DNA from 3 places in the Ensifer sp. SL37 genome. Region 1 is predicted to be linked to each of the others. Evidence: predicted binding sites of a transcription regulator. Region 1 holds the regulator's gene; each other region holds the start of a gene.
The links. The regulator LexA, encoded in region 1, represses DNA repair genes until DNA is damaged. The targets are predictions, from matches to a motif close to TGTTCNNNNTGTGTTCNG.
Positions count from the first base shown of each region.

Region 2: the regulator LexA is predicted to act here: its motif matches at 3,590-3,607, upstream of recA (recombinase RecA).
Region 3: the regulator LexA is predicted to act here: its motif matches at 5,387-5,404, upstream of OVA00_RS25625 (ribonuclease T2 family protein).

Region 1 is NZ_JAPPRN010000006.1:3,640,923-3,648,363, reverse strand. Features, by position in the region: gene OVA00_RS29955 (cryptochrome/photolyase family protein) at 1-169, opposite strand, end outside; tRNA gene OVA00_RS29950 (tRNA-Asn) at 268-342, opposite strand; gene OVA00_RS29945 (hypothetical protein) at 501-794, shown strand; gene OVA00_RS29940 (thermonuclease family protein) at 1,016-1,750, shown strand; tRNA gene OVA00_RS29935 (tRNA-Cys) at 1,903-1,976, shown strand; gene OVA00_RS29930 (hypothetical protein) at 2,174-2,515, shown strand; gene lexA (transcriptional repressor LexA) at 2,604-3,326, opposite strand; gene OVA00_RS29920 (hypothetical protein) at 3,563-3,814, opposite strand; gene OVA00_RS29915 (hypothetical protein) at 4,201-4,815, shown strand; gene OVA00_RS29910 (hypothetical protein) at 4,943-5,536, shown strand; tRNA gene OVA00_RS29905 (tRNA-Ala) at 5,690-5,765, opposite strand; gene adhP (alcohol dehydrogenase AdhP) at 6,143-7,168, shown strand; gene OVA00_RS29895 (ethanolamine ammonia-lyase) at 7,330-7,441, shown strand, end outside.
Region 2 is NZ_JAPPRN010000006.1:3,461,073-3,468,513, reverse strand. Features, by position in the region: gene alaS (alanine--tRNA ligase) at 1-2,211, opposite strand, end outside; gene recA (recombinase RecA) at 2,443-3,531, opposite strand; gene OVA00_RS29085 (carbohydrate kinase family protein) at 3,851-4,798, shown strand; gene OVA00_RS29080 (pseudouridine-5'-phosphate glycosidase) at 4,830-5,759, shown strand; gene OVA00_RS29075 (hypothetical protein) at 5,835-6,113, shown strand; gene cckA (cell cycle histidine kinase CckA) at 6,176-7,441, opposite strand, start outside.
Region 3 is NZ_JAPPRN010000006.1:2,793,593-2,801,033, reverse strand. Features, by position in the region: gene metF (methylenetetrahydrofolate reductase [NAD(P)H]) at 169-1,110, opposite strand; gene OVA00_RS25635 (ArsR/SmtB family transcription factor) at 1,113-2,132, opposite strand; gene ettA (energy-dependent translational throttle protein EttA) at 2,732-4,381, opposite strand; gene OVA00_RS25625 (ribonuclease T2 family protein) at 4,591-5,373, opposite strand; gene OVA00_RS25620 (alpha/beta fold hydrolase) at 5,560-6,495, shown strand; gene OVA00_RS25615 (DMT family transporter) at 6,507-7,441, shown strand, end outside.

The sequences.
Region 1 (7,441 bases):
ACCACGCCTGCGCCGCCCCGAGCGGACCGTTGCCGCTGTCGGCGGGTTCGCGAATATAGAGGGGAATGACGGCTGCCTCGCCGGCGGCAGCCGAGAGGGCGCGATTGTCGGCCAGGCGGAGATCCTTGCGGAACCAGACGATGATGGGCGGCGCCGCGGCCTTTGTCATGAAGAACCATCGGGAGGTTGGGGATTGATCACTTGGAGAACATAGGTGCAAAATGAAAAAGAGCCATTCGCATCGCTGCAAATGGCTCTTTTAGAAAGTGGCTCCCCGGGCCGGATTCGAACCGGCGACCTGTCGATTAACAGTCGAATGCTCTACCGCTGAGCTACCAGGGATCATCCGCGCCGCTGTTGTGCTGTGCGCTTCAGAAGTGAGGCTGCTAATACGCATGCTTTTCTGATTTGCCAAGCGCTTTTTCAAAAAAAATGACAAGTTCCGTTGCGAGGCTGTGGAGAAGTCCCCAATTGTGGGAAAACACGCCGGATAGGGAATGATGAATAAAAACAGGAAGCAGACGCATTTCGGCATTGATCCGCAAACACGACAGATCGTGCTGGGAAAATGGCGTATCGCGTTGCCCGACTCGCCCCTGCTGCGGATCCTACTGGGTTCGCTGCTGGTGTTTTGTGGTTTTCTCGGTTTCTTGCCCGTGCTGGGCTTCTGGATGATACCGTTGGGCCTGATCGTGCTTTCCCACGACATTCCCTCGGTTCGCCGCCGCCGTCGTCGTCTGGCCGTCTGGTGGGCGCGCTGGCGCGGGAAGGCCAACTCCTCGAACGGCTCCTGAGCCGGACGCCGATTTAACGATCTTGTTGTCGAGGCAGGGCGGTCGGCAGTTTTCGGTTCCTCGCGGCCGTCACGTACCAATTCCGAATCTCTCAACAAGGGCCGTGGCCGCGCAGGCGAATGACCGGTTCCTCGCGGTCTTCCCCTCTGTTGGGGTGCTTTCGAAAACTTTTCGGCAACCCATCAAACGCATAATGCGGTCTCGAATCAGGATGGGGACCGATGGCCAAAGCCACTACGAAACGTCGACGCCGCAGTTCGGGCCGAAGCACCAGCAAACAGGGCGGCATGGCGCCGTGGTATCTGGCCGCAGCGCTCACCCTTGGCGGCGTCATGGCCTACGACCATCGCGCCGAGTTGCGGCACTGGCCGGTGGTTTCGGATGTCATGGCCTTTGCATCGCGATCGGAAACGAAGCCGAAGCCTCAGCGCGCGGTTCCTGAAGCGCAGGAGCGCGTTGCGCAGCTGGCGGATAGGCACAAACCAAATCCGAAGCCCAACCCAGCGACGAAGGTTGTCCTGGCCGCCCCGGTGCCGTCGGTGAATGTCGGCGTCACGCCGCCAACCCCTCTCGTGCGGCCGAATGAAGAGGTGAAGACGGCATCCATCCGTACCGATCAGTTCTATTTTTGCGGCATTCGCAACGACAACTGCGTGATCGATGGCGCGACCTTCGTCTTCCATGGCGAGACGATCCGCGTCGCCGATGTCGATGCACCGCGAATCCGCCAGGCAAGCTGCGACAAGGAGCGTTCGCGCGGCTTCTACGCCAAGCAGCGCCTGCGCGAATTGCTGAATGCAGGCGACTTCAGGCTGATCTCGGCGGGAGGGCGATCAGATGCCAAGGCCGGCGAGAAACTGCGCCTGGTCACACGCGGTGACCAATCTCTTGGACGTGTACTCGTTTCCGAGGGGCTCGTGCGGCCGTGGGAAGGGCGCCCGACGCCCTGGTGCTGAGATCAGCTGGGAGACGATCGGCGGTCATCGTCGATCGTTCTGTGGAAAGTATCCGTCCTGCAATTCGACGGCGCGTTTTTCAGAAAATGCCTCTTGCGGTTTTTCGGCAATCATTCTAAATCCGCGCCAACGCTTGGTTATCCGAGCTGTGAGGCCTCGTGGCGGAGTGGTGACGCAGAGGACTGCAAATCCTTGTACCCCGGTTCAATTCCGGGCGAGGCCTCCAATAATCTCACCTCGTTAAATTTGGTTTGGCGTTCTGCCTTAGGGCAGCGCGGTAAAATTCGCGACACGTCCGCGCAAGCCACGTCTCCTATGCCTCCGTCGGATCTTATCGCTTCGGTGAATTCGGTAGAGGGGGAACGATGACTCCGCTGAGATCAACCGCATCGGTAGCGTCCGTCAACATTAAGAACGGAGGCAATGGCATCAATGAAAAAGAGACTGATCCTGACGGCGTTGGCGTGTTTTGCGGCGACCGCTATTGAGGCGCGCGCGGACGACCTGGTTTTCCAGCTGAAGAACAACACCGGCGCGGTACTGACGAATTTCTATACGTCGCCGGTCGGCGTCAATGAATGGGAAGACGATGTTTTCGGTCGGCAGGTCCTTAACCCCGGCGAGAGCATGGAGATCACCATTGCCGACGGGCGGGACGTCTGCAAATACGACATGCGATTCGAATTCGAGGAAGGCTCGGCCCTCGATACGACCGAGGACACGCAGGATCTCTGCGAACTCGGCGAATACACGATCCACGAATAAGCGATCTGGATTTCAGGTCGCCTTAAATGGAAAGAGCCTCGCCACTTTCAGTGGCGAGGCTCTTCTGATTCGGCGTTCTGCCTGGAATTCAATGGTAGCGGCGGATCAGCCCGACGAGCTTGCCCTGGATCTTCACGCGATCCGGTCCGAAAATGCGCGTCTCGTAGGCGGGGTTGGCCGCTTCGAGCGCAATCGACGCGCCCTTGCGACGGAAGCGCTTCAGCGTCGCTTCCTCGTCGTCCACGAGCGCCACGATGATGTCGCCGGGATTGGCCGAGTTGCCGTTGCGGATGATCACCGTGTCGCCATCGAAGATGCCGGCCTCGATCATCGAATCGCCCTTTACTTCGAGGGCGTAATGCTCGCCGCTGCCGATCATGTCGAGCGGAACGGTAATGTCATGGGTGTTGTTCTGGATCGCCGAGATCGGCACGCCGGCAGCGATGCGCCCCATCACCGGGACGGAAACAGACGTGCTTTCGGCGACCGGCGCCGGCTTCGGCGTGGCAGGAGCGGCGGCCGGCGGCTTTCCGAGGCTGCCCTCGATCACGCTCGGCGAGAAGCCCCTGCGCGGCTGTTGCTGGCCGGCGGCGTAGGCTTCCGGAAGCTTGATGACTTCGAGCGCGCGTGCCCGGTTCGGCAACCGGCGAATGAACCCGCGTTCTTCGAGCGCCGTGATCAAGCGGTGAATGCCGGACTTCGACGCCAGGTCGAGCGCATCCTTCATTTCATCGAAAGACGGCGGTACGCCCGACTCCTTCATGCGTTCGTGGATGAACAGAAGCAATTCCTGTTGCTTGCGGGTCAGCATGGCACGTCGCTCCAGAGGCGTGAAACAAATCAAGAACAGACACTATCTGTTCCATATGTGTTCCGCAAGTGCCTAAAACTCCGTGAATTCAGGCAATTGGCTGCTTCTGTGGGGGGCGATTGGTCACTTTTGCGGGAGCGGGGCGGTTTTCGGCGACGGTTGCGTCCCAAAACAGCGCCGGGCAGGTCAATCGCGCGCGTGATTCGAAAGAATCGCGGCTCTCTTCGCGGAGAGACTTAAGTCGCTTGCGAGGCCGAGCAGGCGTCTTCGAACTCCTTCACCGTTTCGGCGCTGTTGTCTTCCGGAAGCACTGCGTCGGCCGCATCGGTCGCAACGGGCGTATCGCCGTCATAAACGAAGGACTGGATGTAGAACGCGAGCGCGCCCTTCCAAACATTGCGTCCATCGATCTGATGGCACGGCACGGCCCGTTCGAAATCGGTCTGGAGTTCATCCACCGTCGCGGCACTGAGCTTGACGTCAGGCATATTGGGCGATGCGACTATCGAAGCGAGAAGCAGGGCGGCAAGCACGGTGATCGTCCACTTGATGAAGGGGTGGGACTACGGGTTGGTAAACGATGTGAACCGCGCTTTCGTTCCGAAGTCCAGCAAGCATGGCGATCACTCTGCCATGTTCAACAGCTCTTTGCCCGCAGGCTGTGGCTGATTTGCGCCAGCCGCTCCATCTCAAGCTCGTCTCGGCCGTTCTTCATGGACCGGCGCGGAGAATGCATCGGAGCTGCCAGCTTTCGCATCGGGCCTGGGGCGCGCAAAAATCCCTGCGGGGAAGGGCCTTCACCGTCTCGACAGGCCTCTAAAAAAAGATAACTTTGCGTGGATAGTGGGGTGGTTGCATGCATAGATTGTCGTTGGTGGTGCTCGGCCTGTTGCTCACGGCTGGAGCGGCGTCTGCCGAAGAAGGGCGTTCGAATATCTGGAAACGGATCAACGCCTGGACGGTGGGATCCGATCCTTCCCTGGGAGGCTCGTGTTACGCGGCGACGAGCTATGACGCCGGCGCTATCCTTCGTATCGGCTTTTATCCGCGGGGATCGACGAACCTGGCGTTTCTTTCGATCGGCAATGCCGAATGGAAATCAATCGAGCCGCAGCGGGAATACGATGTGGCCTTGCAGCTCGACCGTGGTCGTCAGTGGCCGGCCGTTGCGTTCGGTGTTGATCTGACCGGAGCCAAGGCCCTTGTCGTCAACTTTTCCAACACCGACTTCTTTACCGAATTCGTTCGCAAAAACACCTTGGCGCTGGCCTTCGAGGGGCGCGTCGTCGCGAGCCTCAGCCTGCGTGATTCGATGAAGGCGGTAAGCGAGATGTTCAAGTGCCAGGAGGCGGTGAGCGCCTTGATCCCGAATGGCGGTCAGGGAGCGGCGAACGATCCCTTTGCGGGCGCCGGTGGCAATGCGCCGAACAACGATCCCTTTGCCGGCGGCGGCCAGACCAAGTCGTCGAAAGATCCTTTCGCCATGTGATGGGCGCGTCCGCTTGCCGCAGAGAGGTGAATATTCCTAAAATATTGCCTGGGATCGGCTAGGCACCCTCGACAGTGACGGGGGGACCTATCAAAATGCGGGCAAACGGGGGTTTTGCATGCGTAGATTGCTGGTCGGATTGGTAAGCTGTCTGATCGCCGCGGGATCGGCCGCGGCTGAGGAGTCCGAAATCATCAAGTGGAAGGATGTCGACGGCTGGACCGTTGCATCCGACACCTCGATGGAGGGCTCCTGCTTCATCTCGTCGGTATTCGACGGCGGGGTCACCTTGCGCCTTGGGTTCTATCCCAAGGGCTCCGAGTCGCCGCTCTATATGAGCTTCGCCAGCGACGACTGGAGGTCGCTCGAGGTCGGCAAAGAGTACGACCTGACCTTCCGCTTCGACAAGACCGATCCCTGGAGCGCTTCGGCGACCGCTGCCGGTGATGCGAGCGGAAAGTTTCTGTTCGTGAACGTCACCGACGCCCAGTTCCTGACGGGCTTCGTGCGCAAGCGGGCCTTGGCCATCGCGTTTGAAGATCGCGTCATCGCAAATCTCAGCCTGCGCGGCACCGGCCCGGCGGCCGACGAGCTGATGAAATGCCAGCGGGCGGTCGACGAGATCATCGCCGACGAGGGCCGCAAGTCCAAGGAGAAGAAAGCCGACCCGTTCAGTGCACCGAGCGAGAAGCGATCGGCGCGGGATCCGTTCAGCCTCTGAAAACAGGTGGCCACGGGATCGGGCAGCGTTTCGCGAAGGCCGGACGGTGGCTTAGCATGGTGGTGTCCCCAGAGAGACTCGAACTGGCGATCTGCTGATGACAAATCAGCCGCTGTTCCGATACCTCGGCAACCGGGCACCTACTGATCGTTTTGGTGGAGCCGAAGGGAGTCGAACCCTCGACCTCCGCAGTGCGATTGCGGCGCTCTCCCAACTGAGCTACGGCCCCGTAGCATTCAGTCAACACGACCGGCGCCGATCCTGTCAATACGCGCGCCAGCGCGCCCGCTCGAACGCCGTTGCACGATCTGCGTTGTTCGATCCGGCCGGGCGCCGAAGGCAGTCGGTCTCTGAACCGCTTCTGCACTCCACCCATTGTCGAACTCTGCCGGCGGGTTTACGCTGCAACCTGACGATGGCGCTACGTGAACTGCGTTGAAATGTTGGCGGTATACGCCAAGCAGGAAATGACGTCCGGGCACTGGCGGTGAGCGCCATGATGCTCGAGCCAATTACACGATTTTCGTATGTGAGATAGGCCCCTGCCGGCCCACTGTTCCCATAAGAAACCTCTCCGTGGCCCGGCGATTGGAGGAGGATTGGCAAATGGCTCAGGCGATGAAGGCAGCCGTCGTTCGGCAATTCGGCGCGCCCCTGACGATCGAGGAAGTGGCAGTGCCCACGCCGCAGCCGGGACAGATCCTGGTGAAATACGAAGCAACGGGCGTTTGCCATACCGATCTCCATGCTGCAAATGGCGACTGGCCGGTGAAGCCCAGCCCACCATTCATTCCCGGGCACGAGGGTGTCGGCTATGTCTCGGCGGTCGGCGCCGGTGTCAAAAGAGTGAAAGAGGGCGACAGGGTCGGCGTTCCCTGGCTTCACAGCGCCTGCGGCTACTGTCCGCATTGCCGCACCGGTTGGGAGACGCTGTGTGCGGCCCAGTCGAACACGGGATACTCGGTCAACGGGACATTCGCCGAATATGGCCTGGCGGATCCTGATTTCGTTGGCAGCCTGCCCAATGGGCTGGAGTTCGGTCCTGCCGCGCCGGTTCTGTGTGCCGGGGTCACCGTTTACAAGGGGTTGAAGGAAACGGAAGTCCGTCCCGGTGAATGGGTTGCCATCTCCGGCATCGGGGGGCTTGGCCACATGGCCGTGCAGTACGCAAAGGCGATGGGCATGCATGTCGTCGCGGCGGACATCTTCGACGACAAGCTGGCACTTGCAAAGCAATTGGGCGCCGACCTGACAGTCAACGGCAAGGCCAAGGATGCGGTCGAGCAGGTAATCAAGGCCACCGGCGGCGTGCATGGAGCGCTTGTGACTGCAGTCTCGCCCGCTGCGATGGAACAGGCGTTCGGTTTCCTGCGTTCGCGCGGCACCATGGCGCTCGTCGGCTTGCCCCCAGGTATGATCTCGGTACCGGTCTTTGAGACTGTTCTTAAGCGCATCACCGTGCGTGGATCGATCGTCGGCACCCGCCAGGACCTGGAAGAGTCGCTCCAGTTCGCCGCTGAAGGCAAAGTCGCGCCGCATTTCTCGTGGGATAGCCTCGAGAATATCAACGAGATCTTCCGCCGCATGGAAGCCGGGAAGATCGACGGTCGCATCGTGATGAGCCTGCAGTAATCGACTTTGACAGGCCCGGCTGGTCGAGGCTCGCCGGGTCCGTGTCGATGCCCAAGCGACACGTGTCGAGCATTTACTCTTATGCGCCTTCCTTAGATCGCCGGTCACCAGAGGGCCTTCCGGCGAGATGCCGATAGACCTTTTGCAGAAAGGAAATGGCAATGAGCAAAGGCATGTTCTCAGACCAGCATGCACTGTCCAGGCGCGATCTCCTGCTGGTGGCGGGAACTGCGGCGGCCACGCTAACAGCCTACAGTCATGCTGCCCGTGCCG
Region 2 (7,441 bases), 180 kb from region 1:
GTCGCCCGGCTGAACCTTCAGCGTGTTGGCGAGCGTCTTCACGCGCTCGTCCTGCTCGTTCAGATAAGCGCGTGCCGCTTCACCGGTCAGCGCCTCGAGGCGACGAACGCCGGCGCCGACGGCGCTTTCCGAGACGACGCGCACCAGGCCGATGTCACCGGTGGCAGACACGTGCGTGCCGCCGCAGAGTTCGACGGAATAAGCGCGGTTGGCCTTGGAGCCGTGAATGCCGCGGCCCATCGAGACGACGCGAACCTCATCGCCGTACTTCTCGCCGAAGAGCGCCATCGCACCTTCGGCAATCGCATCATCGACGCTCATCAGGCGCGTGGTCACCGGCGTGTTCTGGACGATGATCTCGTTGGCCATCTCTTCAACGACCTTCAGCTCCTCGGCCGTCATCGGCTTCGGATGAGAAACGTCAAAGCGCAGGCGTTCCGGCGCTACCAGCGAGCCCTTCTGGGCCACGTGGGTGCCGAGCACTTCGCGAAGCGCCTCATGCAGCAGGTGCGTTGCCGAATGGTTGGCGCGCAGGCGCGAGCGGCGGGCGTGATCGACGTCGAGCTGGGCGGCTTCGCCGGTCTTGACCGTGCCTTCGGCCACGGTCGCGAAGTGGACGAAGAGCCCCTCGCCGCGCTTCTGCGTGTCGGTGACGGTGAGCTTGCCGCTTTCCGTCGTGATCGTGCCGGTATCGCCCATCTGGCCGCCCGACTCGCCGTAGAACGGCGTCTGGTTGAGCACCACCTGGACGGTGTCGCCCTTGGCGGCGGTTGCTACGACAGCGCCATCGCGCACGATCGCCTGGATCACGCCCTCGGCGGTCTCGGTGTCATAGCCGAGGAAATCGGTCGCGCCGTGCTTTTCCTTGAGCTCGAACCAGATGGTCTCGGTCGCAGCTTCACCGGAACCGGCCCAGTTGGCGCGGGCTTCGGCCTTCTGGCGCTCCATGGCAACCGAGAAGGCGTCGGTATCGACGGTGATACCCTTGGCGCGCAGCGCGTCCTGGGTCAGGTCGAGCGGGAAGCCGTAGGTGTCGTAGAGCTTGAAGGCGGTTTCACCGTTGAACTGGTCGCCTTCAGACAGATCGGCAGATGCGTCGGACAGCAGATTGAGACCGCGCTCCAGCGTCTTGCGGAAACGGGTTTCCTCAAGCTTCAGCGTCTCGGAGATCAGCGCTTCCGCGCGCACCAGTTCCGGATAGGCGCGGCCCATCTGGCCGACGAGTGCCGGCAAGAGCTTCCACATCAACGGATCCTGGGCGCCCAGCAGCTGCGCGTGACGCATCGCACGACGCATGATGCGGCGAAGCACGTAGCCGCGGCCTTCGTTCGACGGCAGCACGCCGTCGGCGATCAGGAAGGCGGACGAACGCAGGTGGTCGGCAATGACGCGATGGCTGGCGCGACGGTCGCCCTCAGCCTTGACGCCGGTCGCTTCTTCCGAAGCCGCGATCAGCGCGCGGAAGAGGTCGATGTCGTAGTTGTCGTGCTCGCCCTGGAGAACGGCTGCGAGACGCTCGAGGCCCATGCCGGTATCGATCGACGGACGCGGTAGGTTGACCCGCTCTTCCTTGGTGATCTGCTCGTACTGCATGAAGACGAGGTTCCAGATCTCAATGAAGCGGTCGCCGTCTTCGTCGGCCGAGCCCGGAGGTCCGCCCCAGATATGGTCGCCGTGGTCGTAGAAGATTTCCGAGCACGGGCCGCAGGGGCCGGTATCGCCCATGGCCCAGAAGTTGTCACTGGTCGGGATGCGGATGATGCGGTCGTCGGAGAAACCGGCGATCTTCTTCCAGAGATCGAAGGCCTCGTCGTCGGTGTGGTAGACCGTGACCAGCAGGCGCTTGGCGTCGAGGCCATACTCCTTGGTGATCAGGTTCCAGGCGAGCTCGATCGCGTTCTCCTTGAAGTAATCGCCGAAGGAGAAGTTGCCGAGCATTTCGAAGAAGGTGTGGTGACGCGCGGTGTAGCCGACATTGTCGAGGTCGTTGTGCTTGCCGCCGGCGCGAACGCACTTCTGCGCCGTAACGGCCGTCGAATAGGGACGCTGCTCCAGGCCGGTGAAGACGTTCTTGAACTGCACCATGCCGGCATTGGTGAACATCAATGTCGGGTCATTGCGCGGCACCAACGGGCTCGACGACACGACCTCGTGACCGTTCCTGCGGAAATAGTCGAGAAAGGTCGACCGGATTTCATTCACGCCGCTCATCTTGCGTCCTATTCTTAAGCACCAAATCCGGCCCGGGTACGGCCCATGCCGCGCCACTAAGCCATTGTCCCTAAACCCTGCGGCCACCCGTGGTGACCGCACCCTCCAACGCGCTGGGTCGCCGGAACCAAAGGCTTTTATCGCTCACATATCCGACTGTCCAGACGCCAGCAAAAAACCGGCCGCCCACGGGACGACCGGTTTTCTGGTAACCTCAGTGGGCCGAGCGGCTTATGCTTCCGGCGGCTCGTCACCGTCGTCCGCTTCCGGACCGCCATTCTCGAGGAACCGATCAGCGATCAGGCCGGCGTTCTGGCGCAGCGCCGTCTCGATTTCGCGCGCGAGATCCGGATTGTCGCGCAGGAACGTCTTGGCGTTCTCGCGGCCCTGGCCGAGACGCTGGCTGTTGTAGGAGAACCAGGCGCCAGACTTTTCGACGATGCCGGCCTTGACGCCGAGGTCGACCAGTTCGCCGGTCTTCGATACGCCCTCGCCATACATGATGTCGAATTCGACCTGCTTGAAGGGAGGCGCCATCTTGTTCTTGACGACCTTGACGCGGGTCTGGTTGCCGACGACCTCTTCGCGCTCCTTGACCGAGCCGATGCGGCGGATGTCGAGGCGAACCGAGGCGTAGAACTTCAGCGCGTTGCCGCCGGTGGTGGTTTCCGGCGAACCGAACATGACGCCGATCTTCATGCGGATCTGGTTGATGAAGATGACCATGCAGTTCGACTTGGAGATCGACGCCGTCAGCTTGCGCAGCGCCTGGCTCATCAGGCGGGCCTGCATGCCCGGCAGGCTGTCGCCCATTTCGCCTTCGATTTCGGCGCGCGGCACAAGTGCGGCAACCGAGTCGACGACGAGAACGTCGATCGCGCCGGAGCGCACCAGTGTGTCGGTGATTTCCAGAGCCTGCTCGCCGGTGTCGGGCTGCGAGATCAAGAGGTTTTCGAGATCGACGCCGAGCTTACGGGCATAAACCGGGTCAAGCGCGTGTTCAGCATCGACGAAGGCGCAGATGCCGCCCTTCTTCTGTGCTTCGGCGACGGTCTGCAGCGCCAGCGTCGTCTTACCCGAGCTTTCCGGGCCGTAAATTTCAACGATGCGGCCCTTCGGCAGGCCGCCAATGCCGAGCGCGATGTCGAGGCTGAGAGAGCCGGTCGAAACCGTCTCGATCTCAATGATGCTGTCCTTCCCACCGAGCTTCATGATCGATCCCTTACCGAACGAACGTTCGATCTGGGAAAGTGCCGCTTCAAGTGCCTTGCTTTTATCCACCGATTTGTCCTCTACGAGCCGCAAAGAGTTTTGTGCCATTTGGTCCACCTTTAGGTTATTGAAGCTACCGAGGCAATGAAGCCGCCGCAGGAGTTTTTGTACATGTTTTGTTCCGTATTTGCAAGAGCGCGACAACACATTGAAAAACAATAGCTTTTCACGATACGTTCGATTCTTGTTCACGGAACGAAACCAGAGTTTTCGAATGTTGGCGCCAGCCCTTCGAACCTGCCCGGCAGGGCTCGGCCGATTCGCCTGCGCATGAGACTTTGGACAGGTCGGGCGCGTGGCGATTTGCGACGCGGCATTGCAGGATGCCAATAGATATTCGGCCGATCGGCCAAGCAGAGGAACATTCATGACGCAAGCTGACATCGCCGTTTTCGGTGGCGCGCATATCGACAGGCGCGGCCGTATATCGGGAACGACAGCGCCCGGGTCGAGCAATCCGGGAAGCTGGTTCGAAGAAGCGGGCGGCGGTGGTTTCAATGCCGCGCGCAACCTGGCGCGGCTTGGCCACAGCGTGCGCATGATCAGCACCCGCGGCGGTGATGCGGCCGGCGAGATGGTGACCGTAGCCGCGGCCGCCGCTGGCGTCATCGACAGTCCCCTCACCTTTCTTGACCGCCAGACGCCGAGCTATACGGCGATCCTCGAAAACGACGGCAATCTGGTGATTGCGCTCGCCGACATGGAACTCTACCGGCTGTTCTCGCCACGGCAGTTGCAGCGGCGGGCGCTCCGCGAGGTCATCGCCGCGAGCAAGCTGGTGCTGACCGATGCCAACCTGCCGGAAGAAACGATCGCCGCACTTGCCCAGTCGGCTGCCGGCAACGGCCGCCTCGTCGCCGGCATCGCTGTTTCGCCGGCCAAGGTCATCCGCTACCGGCCGTGCCTCTCGCATCTCTCGTTCCTGTTCATGAACGAATCCGAGGCGCGGGCGCTGACCGGCAAGGAGGCGGCCGAGGCGGAAGAATGGCCGGCCCTGTTGCGCGGTCTCGGCATCAACGGAGGCGTCGTGACCCGGGGCGGCCGTACGGTCGTTGCCTTCGAGGGCGACAGCGCCTGTGTCGTCGTGCCGCCGGCCCTGCCCGCCCTTGCCGACGTCACCGGCGCCGGCGACGCGCTCGCCTCCGGCTTCCTTTCCGCCCGCCTTGCCGGCCGCAACATCGCCGATTGCCTGCGGCACGGCATCGCAGCCGCCGGTTTGACGTTGCGTTCTCCCTTGGCCGCATCCGAAGAGATGTCCGCGGCCAATCTCGAACAGGCGCTGGCCCTTGTGCCCACGCCCCAAATGCTGTCATGACATTTGCCAGCAGAACTCCCAAGGAAAGACCATGACCAAACCCGCTTCCCCCTTCCTGCCGATGGAATATTCCGACGAGGTCGCAGCCGCCAAGGCGCGTGGCGCGCCGATCGTGGCGCTGGAATCGACCATCATCACCCATGGCATGCCCTACCCGGGCAACCTGAACATGGCCCGCAGCGTTGAAGCGATCATCCGGGAACAGGGTGCCGTGCCGGCGACCATCGCCGTCATTCATGGCGTACTGCATATCGGCCTTGACGATGCCAAGCTCGAAGAACTGGCCAAGACCCAGGGCGCGATGAAGGTCTCGCGCGCCGATCTCGCTTTCGCGATCGCCGAGCGCCGCACCGGCGCGACGACCGTCGCCGCGACGATGATCGCTGCTGCCCGCGCCGGCATCCGCGTCTTTGCGACCGGCGGCATCGGCGGCGTGCACCGTGGCGCCGAGCTCTCCTTTGACATCTCCGCCGACCTCGATGAACTCGCCCGCACCGGTGTCATCGTCGTCTGCGCCGGCGCGAAGGCGATCCTCGACATTCCGAAGACACTCGAAGTGCTCGAGACCCGCGGCGTTCCGGTCGTCACCTATGACAGCGAAATCTTCCCGGCCTTCTGGTCGCGCGACAGCGGCCTCAAGAGCCCGCTGATGCTGAATAGCCCGGCCGCGATCGCCAACTTCCAGACCATGCGCGAGCTGCTCGGCGTCGAAGGCGGCATGCTGGTTGCCAATCCGGTTCCGGAAGCTGCCGAGATCCCGCGCGAAGAGATGGAAATCTATATCGCCCGCGCGCTCGACAATGCCGAGAACGACGAGATCACCGGCAAGGCGGTCACGCCCTATCTGCTCAGCAACCTCTTCGAAATGACCGAGGGCCGCAGCCTCGAGACCAACATCGCGCTGGTCGAGAACAATGCCCGGCTTGCCGGCGAGATCGCCGTCGCGTTGAACGTGAAGTAATCCGGTAAGAAACGGCGAGAAATAGAGAAGCCCGGCCCGCAAGCGCCGGGCTTTTTACATTGGCGAAGGCTGACGATGCGTTGGAAGTTTGATCAAGCACCTGATGTTGCCTGCGTTACCTGCCGCTCGGTGCTCGCGGGGCACCCGGTTCTCGTCGCAACACATCATGAAGACGATCATTCATGGGCGTTTACAGATGGCGCACCGATCGACATGGCGAAAGTGCTGGTGGTCGCGATGGCGGAGGTCGTCGAGCGCCACATCGACCTTAACGAGATCGCCGATCTTCCTCCCGGCTGGTCGGCAACACGCGCCTCGGCCAATGGGCCTTGGTCAAGGCAGCAGAACGACTAGGGGCGGAAGCCTAACGTACCCAGCGCCGGACCCCGGTCGATATCCCCTGGCGTTCAACGGCCCTAGGAATCGAGCATTTCGCGCACCGATACCGCCAGCTGCTTCAGCGAGAACGGTTTGGGCAGGAAGCCGAACTTGGCATCCGCCGGCAGGTTGCGGGCAAAGGCGTCTTCGGCATAGCCCGAGACGAAGATGAACTTCAGGTCCGGGTATTTCTTGCGCAGTTCGGTCAGGAGCGTCGGTCCGTCCATTTCCGGCATCACCACGTCGGATACGACGATATCGACGGCGCCGTTGAGCTCGTCCATGATGTCGAGCGCCTCGACGCCGGAGCCCGCTTCGTAGACGGTGTAGCCGCGCGTTTCCAGCATGCGCTTGCCGCCGCGGCGAACAGCCTCCTCGTCCTCGACGAGCAGCACGACTGCCGAATCTCCGGTGAGATCGGTCGGCTCCTCGGTCTTGACCACGGGAGCCGCGATCGTCTGCACCACCGGCGCAGCAACGGTTCCGGTGCCTGCCTGCGCGGGCTCCTCGGGCGCAACCGGCACCTCGATATGGCGCGGCAAGAGGATGCGGAAGGTCGTGCCCTTGCCCACTTCCGATTCCGGATAGATGTAGCCGCCCGACTGCTTGACGATGCCATAGACCATCGACAGGCCGAGACCGGTCCCCTTGCCCACTTCCTTGGTCGTGAAGAACGGCTCGAAGATTTTGTCGAGGATTTCGGGCGCAATACCTGTTCCCTGGTCGGAAACTTCCACCATCACGAAGTCTTCGTCCGGCAGCTCACGGCGTCCGAAGGCCGAAACCTCAGCCGCCGGCAGATTGCGGGTGCGAAGTGTGATGATGCCGCCTTGGGGCATGGCGTCGCGAGCGTTGACCGCGAGGTTCAAAAGCACCTGTTCGAACTGGCCGAGATCGGTCCGGACCGGCCAGAGATCGCGGCCATAGTCGACCTCGACCTTGACGTTCGTTCCGGTCATGCGGTCGACCAGCATGCGCAGGTCGCCGATCACGTCGGTCATGTTGAGCACCGTCGGCCGCATCGTCTGCTTGCGCGAGAAAGCAAGCAGCTGCCGCACGAGAACAGCGGCACGGTTGGCGTTGCGCTTGATCTCCATCAGGTCGGCGAAGCTCGGGTCGGCCGGCCGGGCAGACAGAAGCAGGTGGTCGGACGACAGCAGGATCGCAGTCAGCACGTTGTTGAAGTCGTGCGCGATGCCGCCGGCAAGCGTGCCCACGGCGTTCATCTTCTGCGTCTGCGCCATCTGGTTTTCGAGCGCTTTCTGCTCGGTAATCTCCAGCGCATAGATGATCGCCGCTTCCTC
Region 3 (7,441 bases), 850 kb from region 1:
CGATCGGGACGCTTGCTGCGACCGCAGCCGAAGAGACCCCAAAAGGCATGGAGCCATACCAAAGCGCGGCGGCGACCTCTGTCTGCCAGGACACGCGGCGCGTTCGCAGCCATTCGGAAGTTCAACATGGCGAAGCGCACCTTGCCCGTCGCAAGGTGCGAGCGAAGGTCAGGCGGCCGCGCCGGCCGCCACCATCCGCGGTGCATCGATCGCGCCCTCCACAGAGACCCGCTCGAAACCGACGAGATCCAGCACGGCTGTCACCAGCGGCGTGCGGTTCATCGAATAGATATGGAAATCGCGTACGCCGCGCCGGGCGAGATCGACGATCTGCTCGGCGGCGATGTGGGTCGCCTCCTTGAAGCGCTCGACCGGCTGGTCCTCGAGATGCACGAGCCGCGTGACGATCGCCTCCGGCACGGTGGCGCCACAGAGGCCAGCGAATTTCTGCACCTGCGCCAGATTGTTGATCGGCAGGATGCCCGGCACGATCGGGATGTTGACGCCAGCGCGCCGCACTCGTTCCAGGTAGCGCTCGAAATCATTGTTGTCGAAGAAGAATTGGGTCAGCGCCCGGGTTGCGCCCGCATCGACCTTGCGCTTCAGCATGTCGATGTCAGCGGCGACGTCAGGGCTTTCCGGGTGCTTCTCCGGATAGGAGGAGACGGAAATCTCGATGTCGTCCCCGCGCGCACGGATCGCCCGCACGAGGTCGGTGCTGCTGGCGTAACCCTCGGGATGCGGCTGGTAAGTGCTGCCGATGCCGCCCTGGGGATCGCCGCGCAGCGCCACGAAGTGGCGGACGCCGAAGCTGAGATATTCGTCGATCACCGCATCGACCTCCGCCTTCGGCGCGCCGACGCAGGTCAGGTGCGCGGCGGTATTGGCAAAGCCGCTTTCCGCGATCAAGCGCCTGACCGTCGTCAGCGAACGCGCCTTGGTCGAGCCGCCGGCGCCGTAGGTGACGGTGATGAAGGCCGGACCGAAGACCGAAAGGTCGTCTGCCGTCTGGAAGAGCTGCGCTTCCATCTCGTCGGTCTTGGGCGGGAAATATTCGAAGGAGAGCCGGAGATTGCCGCGTTCGGCCGGGTAAAGCGTCTGTGCCGTCATTATTATACTCCCCCCGCCTGGACACGCGGCCGCGGCGTTTCATTCTCGTTCACGGCCCGCCGATCACGCGCGAGCCAGATCGTCACCGTCAATTTTCCATCATTCGCCCCCTCAGGCGAAAGATCCGTGGTCTTCTCGAGCACAAGGCCAGCCTTCGCCAGCCAATCGGCCATCGCCTGGTGCGAGAAGCCGAGGCGCGCATGGGCGTGCTCGTCGCGCAGATGCTCAAGCCCGTGCGGCGCGAAGTCGATGATGACCAGCCGTCCACCCGGCATCAGCATGCGCGCGGCTTCCGCGATCGCGGCTTCCGGCTCTTCGAGGAAATGCAGTACCTGGTGAATGGTGACGAGGTCGAAGGTCTGGCCGTCGAGCGGCAGGTTGAAGATGTCCCCATGGCGGATCGACGCCTTGGTGATGCCGGCGCGATCGAGATTGGAGCGCGCCACCGCAAGCATGTCGCGGCTGGCGTCGACACCGATACCGCGCCGATAGAGGCCCTCGAACAGCTGCAGGATGCGGCCTGTGCCGGTGCCGAGATCGAGCAAGCTTTCGACCGGCTCGTCGCCCACCATTTCGCGCAGCTTCGCCTCGACGTCACGCTCGCTGACATGCAGGCGGCGAAGCTCGTCCCAGCCGGCGGCGTTGCGGCTGAAATAGGCCTGCGCCTTCTCCGAGCGCGCCTTCTTCAAGGTGGTAAGCCGGGCTGCATCACGCGCCAACACCGCGTCGTCGACGGAGGCGGAAGCCAGCATCGCCCGCACGAGCCCGACCCGGGCACCGTCCTGACGGAGGCGGAAATAGGCCCAGGCGCCCTCCTGGTAGCGGTCGATCAGCTCGACCTCCGCCAGCAGCTTCAGATGCCTGGAAATGCGTGGCTGCGATTGACCGAGAATTTCGGTAAGATCGGTGACGGTCAGATCCCCGGCGGCGAGAAGCGCGACGAGACGCATGCGGGTCGGCTCGCCCGCCGCCTTCAGCACGTCCACCAACGCATCCAGACCCAGTTCTCTCTGCAGAGCCATAGCGATCCCCATCAACACATAAAGATATGTTTATGTGATTTGCGGTGGTGACGCAAGCGGATTTGCGCGGAGAGGCCAAACAATGGCGCCGGCGGAACAGATGCTTGTGTATGGACGCCATGCGCCACAAACGACACCTCGGGCGGCACGTCTGAAGGCCTGCACAGGCCGTCTAATAGGCCGGCTTCACGACCCGAATGAGGGCCCACACAACCGTGACAAACCCGGCGCCCTTCCCGGTGTTGGGACGCCACCCTATCCGCGTCTCTGCCGCCCCAGGTACGCGTCAGCCGCCAGCCCATCTCGCCGCAGCGATAGACAAACCTGCAGACGCCCGTTCGCGCCCGCCATCGGGACGGCAACCGCAGAGCTGATCGCTACGCCGACCCCTGGAGCGTCCCGCACGTTCATCCCCCGCGCGGGCACAGCGATAAACAGACCCTGGCGCGCAACCGAGCGACAGCTGGTCTTCGCCTCAGGTCAGCAGACAAAGGAAAACGGGCGAAGCCTGCGCCTCGCCCGTTCCTAGAACAAATGTTGCAGCGCCCGCTTCAACGGACGCAGCAAGGTCCAGCGCCACGATATGGCGGCGGCTGAAATCAGCGCGTCAGCCGCTTGTAGGTGACGCGCTTCGGGTTGACCGAGTCCGGGCCGAGGCGGCGGATCTTGTCCTTCTCGTAGTCTTCGAAGTTGCCTTCGAACCACTCGACCTGGCTGTCTCCTTCAAAGGCGAGGATGTGCGTGGCAAGGCGGTCGAGGAACATGCGGTCGTGGCTGATGATAACGGCGCAACCGGCGAAGTTTTCGAGCGCGATTTCGAGCGCTGCCAGCGTCTCGGTGTCGAGGTCGTTGGTCGGTTCGTCGAGCAGCAGCACGTTGCCGCCGTTCTTCAGCATCTTGGCGAGGTGAACGCGGTTGCGCTGACCGCCCGAGAGGTTGCCGACCTTCTGCTGCTGGTCGCCGCCCTTGAAGTTGAAGGTCGAGCAATAGGCGCGCGAGTTCATCTCGTGCTTGCCGAGCTTGATGACTTCAGCACCGCCGGAGATTTCTTCCCAGACGGTCTTGTTGCCGTCGAGCGCGTCGCGGCTCTGGTCGACATAGCCGAGGTGCACGGTATCACCGATGCGGATCGAGCCGCTGTCGGGCTGTTCCTGGCCGGTGATCATGCGGAAGAGCGTCGTCTTACCGGCGCCGTTCGGGCCGATGATGCCGACGATGCCGCCCGGCGGCAGCTTCAGCGACAGGCCGTCGATCAGCAGGCGATCGCCATAGCCCTTGGTGACGCCTTCCATCTCGATGACCACCTGGCCGAGACGTTCGCCGACCGGGATGATGATCTGCGCGTCGCCGGGGCGCTGGTTTTCCGCCGCGTTGACCAGTTCGTCATAGGAGCGGATACGCGCCTTGGACTTGGCCTGACGAGCCTTGGGGCTGGATGCGATCCATTCCTGTTCGCGAGCGATCGCCTTCTGGCGGGACGCCTCTTCGCGACCTTCCTGCTGCATGCGCTTGGCCTTCGCAACCAGGTAGGCCGAGTAGTTGCCCTCGTAGGGGATGCTGCGGCCGCGGTCGAGCTCGAGGATCCAGCCGGTGACGTTGTCGAGGAAGTAACGGTCGTGGGTGATCATCAGCACGGCGCCCGGATACTCGCGCAGGTGCTTTTCGAGCCAGGCGATCGTCTCGGCGTCGAGGTGGTTGGTCGGTTCGTCGAGGAGCAGCAGGTCCGGCTGCGAGAGCAGCAGCTTGCAGAGCGCGACACGACGCTTTTCACCGCCCGACAGGTTGGTGACTTCCGCGTCGCCCGGCGGGCAGCGCAGCGCTTCCATGGCCATTTCGACCTGACTTTCCAGATCCCAGAGGTTCTGGCTGTCGATGATATCCTGGAGCTTGGCGCCCTCTTCCGCCGTCTCGTCGGAATAGTTCATCATCAGTTCGTTGTAGCGGTCGACGATCGCCTTCTTCTTGGCAACCCCTTCCATGGCGTTTTCAAGCACCGTCTTCGTCGGATCGAGCTGCGGCTCCTGCGGCAGGTATCCGACGGTCGCACCTTCGGCCACCCAGGCCTCGCCGGTGAATTCCTTGTCGAGGCCGGCCATGATGCGCAGAACCGTCGACTTACCGGCGCCGTTGGGGCCGAGGATACCGATCTTGGCATCCGGGTAGAACGACAGATGAACGTTCTCGAGAACCTTCTTCGCGCCGTAGGACTTATTAAGCCCGGCCATATGATAGATGAACTGACGTGCCATGAGGGAATGCTCCGCAGGGATAAGGAAATTTGCCCGCTATGTAGGCGAATTATAGGAAGGGGGCAATGATCAAAGGCATCCGCCCCCGCCCTATCCCAAAACGAACATCCCCATCGGAACGCCCGGCAGGCTCTCCCGGAAGGCGCCTAAAGCCGGCGCGGTCCAGGCCGCACCATAAGGCGCTGCCACGGCCGACCGGGCGAAACGCCCTACCCGCGACCGGCAGTATCGGCGATACCCTTGGCGCATTTGAACTCGGTCGTGCCTGCGGCCTGGATCAGCGGCCCGAGGCTCGCAGCCTTCATGACATCGCCCGTGAGCCCGATCGTCAGCCCGGTGATGATGCTGCGGCCCTGCACGGTCTGGCAGCGCATGCGCACCCGGTCGCCGGCTCCAGCGCCAAAACTCTGGTCGAAGGCCTGCTTGATCGCCGCCTCATCGAGTTCCGCGCCGACACGTTGGCGGAAAAGTGCCCCGACCGCCGAGCGGTTGAGCTCTTCCAGCATGCGCAGCTGCACCGAGAAATAGTCGTCGACCGAGCCGCTCTGGCAGGTGCCGCTTCGCAGCCACTGGTGCCGGTCGAGACCGGATTGCACGCCGGGCATGGCGATAAGCAGCCGCGCCGCGGTGTCGTCGGCCATGGCAAGCTTCGGCAGCTCCAGCCAGCTGCCCTTGCGGTCGGTTGCCCGCGCTTCTGCCGCGCCCCCGCAATAGCTCTTGCGCAGCGGCCACAGGCCATGCAGCGAGAGGTTGGTGGCATCGAAGCGTTCCGCCGTCTGGCTCTCGCATTCCTTGCGTTGCGGCCGCGTCTCGCAGAAACCGGGCTGCCAACTGACCGCCAGCACATAGTCGGTGCGGCTGGTTGAACTTGCCGGCGCAGCACCCCTGGATGCGTCTTCACCGGCTGCAAAGGCGCCGGACGCAAGCAACAGCGTCAGCGCTGCCAGGATGCCCGCCACAGAACCTGATATCGCTTTACAAAAACGGACCATGATATCCTCCCGCAAAAACAAAACGGGAACAAATATCGCCCAAAACGGGAAAATTGCAACCCCTAATGTAATGCACCGTCAAATCGCTTGTGACCTCATGCGCAACGATCAACAAGCGGCGATTGCCTTTGCCACGCAAATCGATTTGAAATCTCAAAGGTCTGTCGATTGCTTCCGGGAGTAGAGATGTTCGGGCAGGTGAAGACGCATCAGAGCCCGACCGGTGCCAGCTTGAGCTGGCGGCATTTTCCGGCAACCACAGAAGCCCGCGGCATCCTTCTCGTCAGCCATGGCCTTGCCGAGCATTCCGGCCGATATGCCCGCTTTGCCGAGGCGATGGCCGGTCACGGCTTCCATGTCTATGCCCACGATCATCGCGGCCACGGCGCGACGCGGGCGCCTGACGCCCAGCTTGGGATGTTCGCAAGCCGCGACGGCCTCGACAAGATATTCGCGGACATCCGGGCAGTGCGGGAGATTGCGACCACCGCCCATCCGGGCTTGCCGGTCATCCTCTTCGGCCATTCCATGGGTGGACTGATCGCGCTCAATGCCGCCGAAACCGATCCCGGCCTCTACGATGCGCTTGCCGTCTGGAACTCCAACTTCCGGCCGGGCCTTGCCGGCCGTGGCGGACAGGTGATCCTGAAGATCGAAAAGGCGCTCAAAGGGTCTGACGTGCCGAGCCCGCTTCTGACCAAGCTCACCTTCGGCATGTGGGGCGGCGCCATCAAGGATCGCAAGACCGATCTCGACTGGCTGTCGCGCGACGATGCCGAGGTCGCCAAATATGCCGCCGACCCGCTCTGCGGCTTCGATGCGACGGTCTCGCTCTGGCTCGATCTTTTCCGCCTGTCCTTCAATGGCGCCCGGCCCGACCGGCTGGCGCGGCTCCGGAAAAACCTGCCCATTCATCTCGTCGGCGGCAGCGCTGACCCGTCGACCGAGATGGGCAACGCCGTCCGCTGGCTTGGCACGAAGATGAAAGCCGCCGGTCTCAGCGACGTTAGCGTCACCGTCTATGACGGCATGCGCCACGAAACACTGAACGAACTCGGCCGGGACGAGGCGACGGCCGACTTTGCCGCCTGGTGCCTGCGCGCCGTCGCAGGGCGGCGCTGACCGGAAATATCATGGCCGACATGTCGCTTCCTAAGATCGCCGCCGACCACAACCGCATCTCCTTCGGGCTGACGCTGATGGTGATCTCGGTGCTTCTGTCGCCGCTGATCGACATCTTCGCCAAGCTCGCGATCGCCACCGTTCCCTCGGCCGAAATCACCGCCGTGCGCTTTCTGCTGCAGGTCGTCTTCATCCTGCCGATCGTGCTTGTCCGCGGCAGCCTGTTTGATCTCACCTGGAAGAAGACCGGGCTGCACGCATTGCGCGGCGGTCTGCTGGTTGTGACCATGCTCTCCTTCATTACCACGCTGAAGGTCATGGAAGTCGCCGACGCGATCGCGATCTTCTTCGTCGAGCCGATCATCCTCACGATCCTCGGCAGCATCTTCCTGAAGGAGACGATCGGCTGGCGGCGCTACACCGCCTGCGGCGTCGGCTTCTTCGGCGCGCTGCTCGTCATCCAGCCGAGCATGCAGGAGGTCGGCTGGATCGCCCTTCTGCCTGTTGTGGCCGCCTTTGGCCTTGCCGTTTTCCTGCTCGTCACCCGCATGGTCGCGCAAAATGAGGACCCCTGGTCGATGCAGTTTCACGCCGGCGTCTGGGGCGCGCTCTTCTGTCTCGTGCTGCTTTATTTCGGCGAAGGCACCGGTTCCGGCATCTTCGATCCGGTCTGGCCAGAAGGGTACACCTGGTATTACCTGCTCGGCGTCGGCGTCACCGCCACCATTTCAGGCGTGCTCGGCGTCTATGCCTATCGCGCCGCCCCGGCCTCGGTGCTGGCGCCGCTGCAGTATCTCGAAATCGTTTCGGCCACGATCTTCGGCTGGCTCGTCTTCGGCGACCTGCCCGACGCGCTGAAGTGGCTCGGCATCGCCATCATCATCGGCTCCGGCCTCTACATCATCTGGCGCGAGCGCCGCGTGCACAAGGACACGAGCGTCGCTCC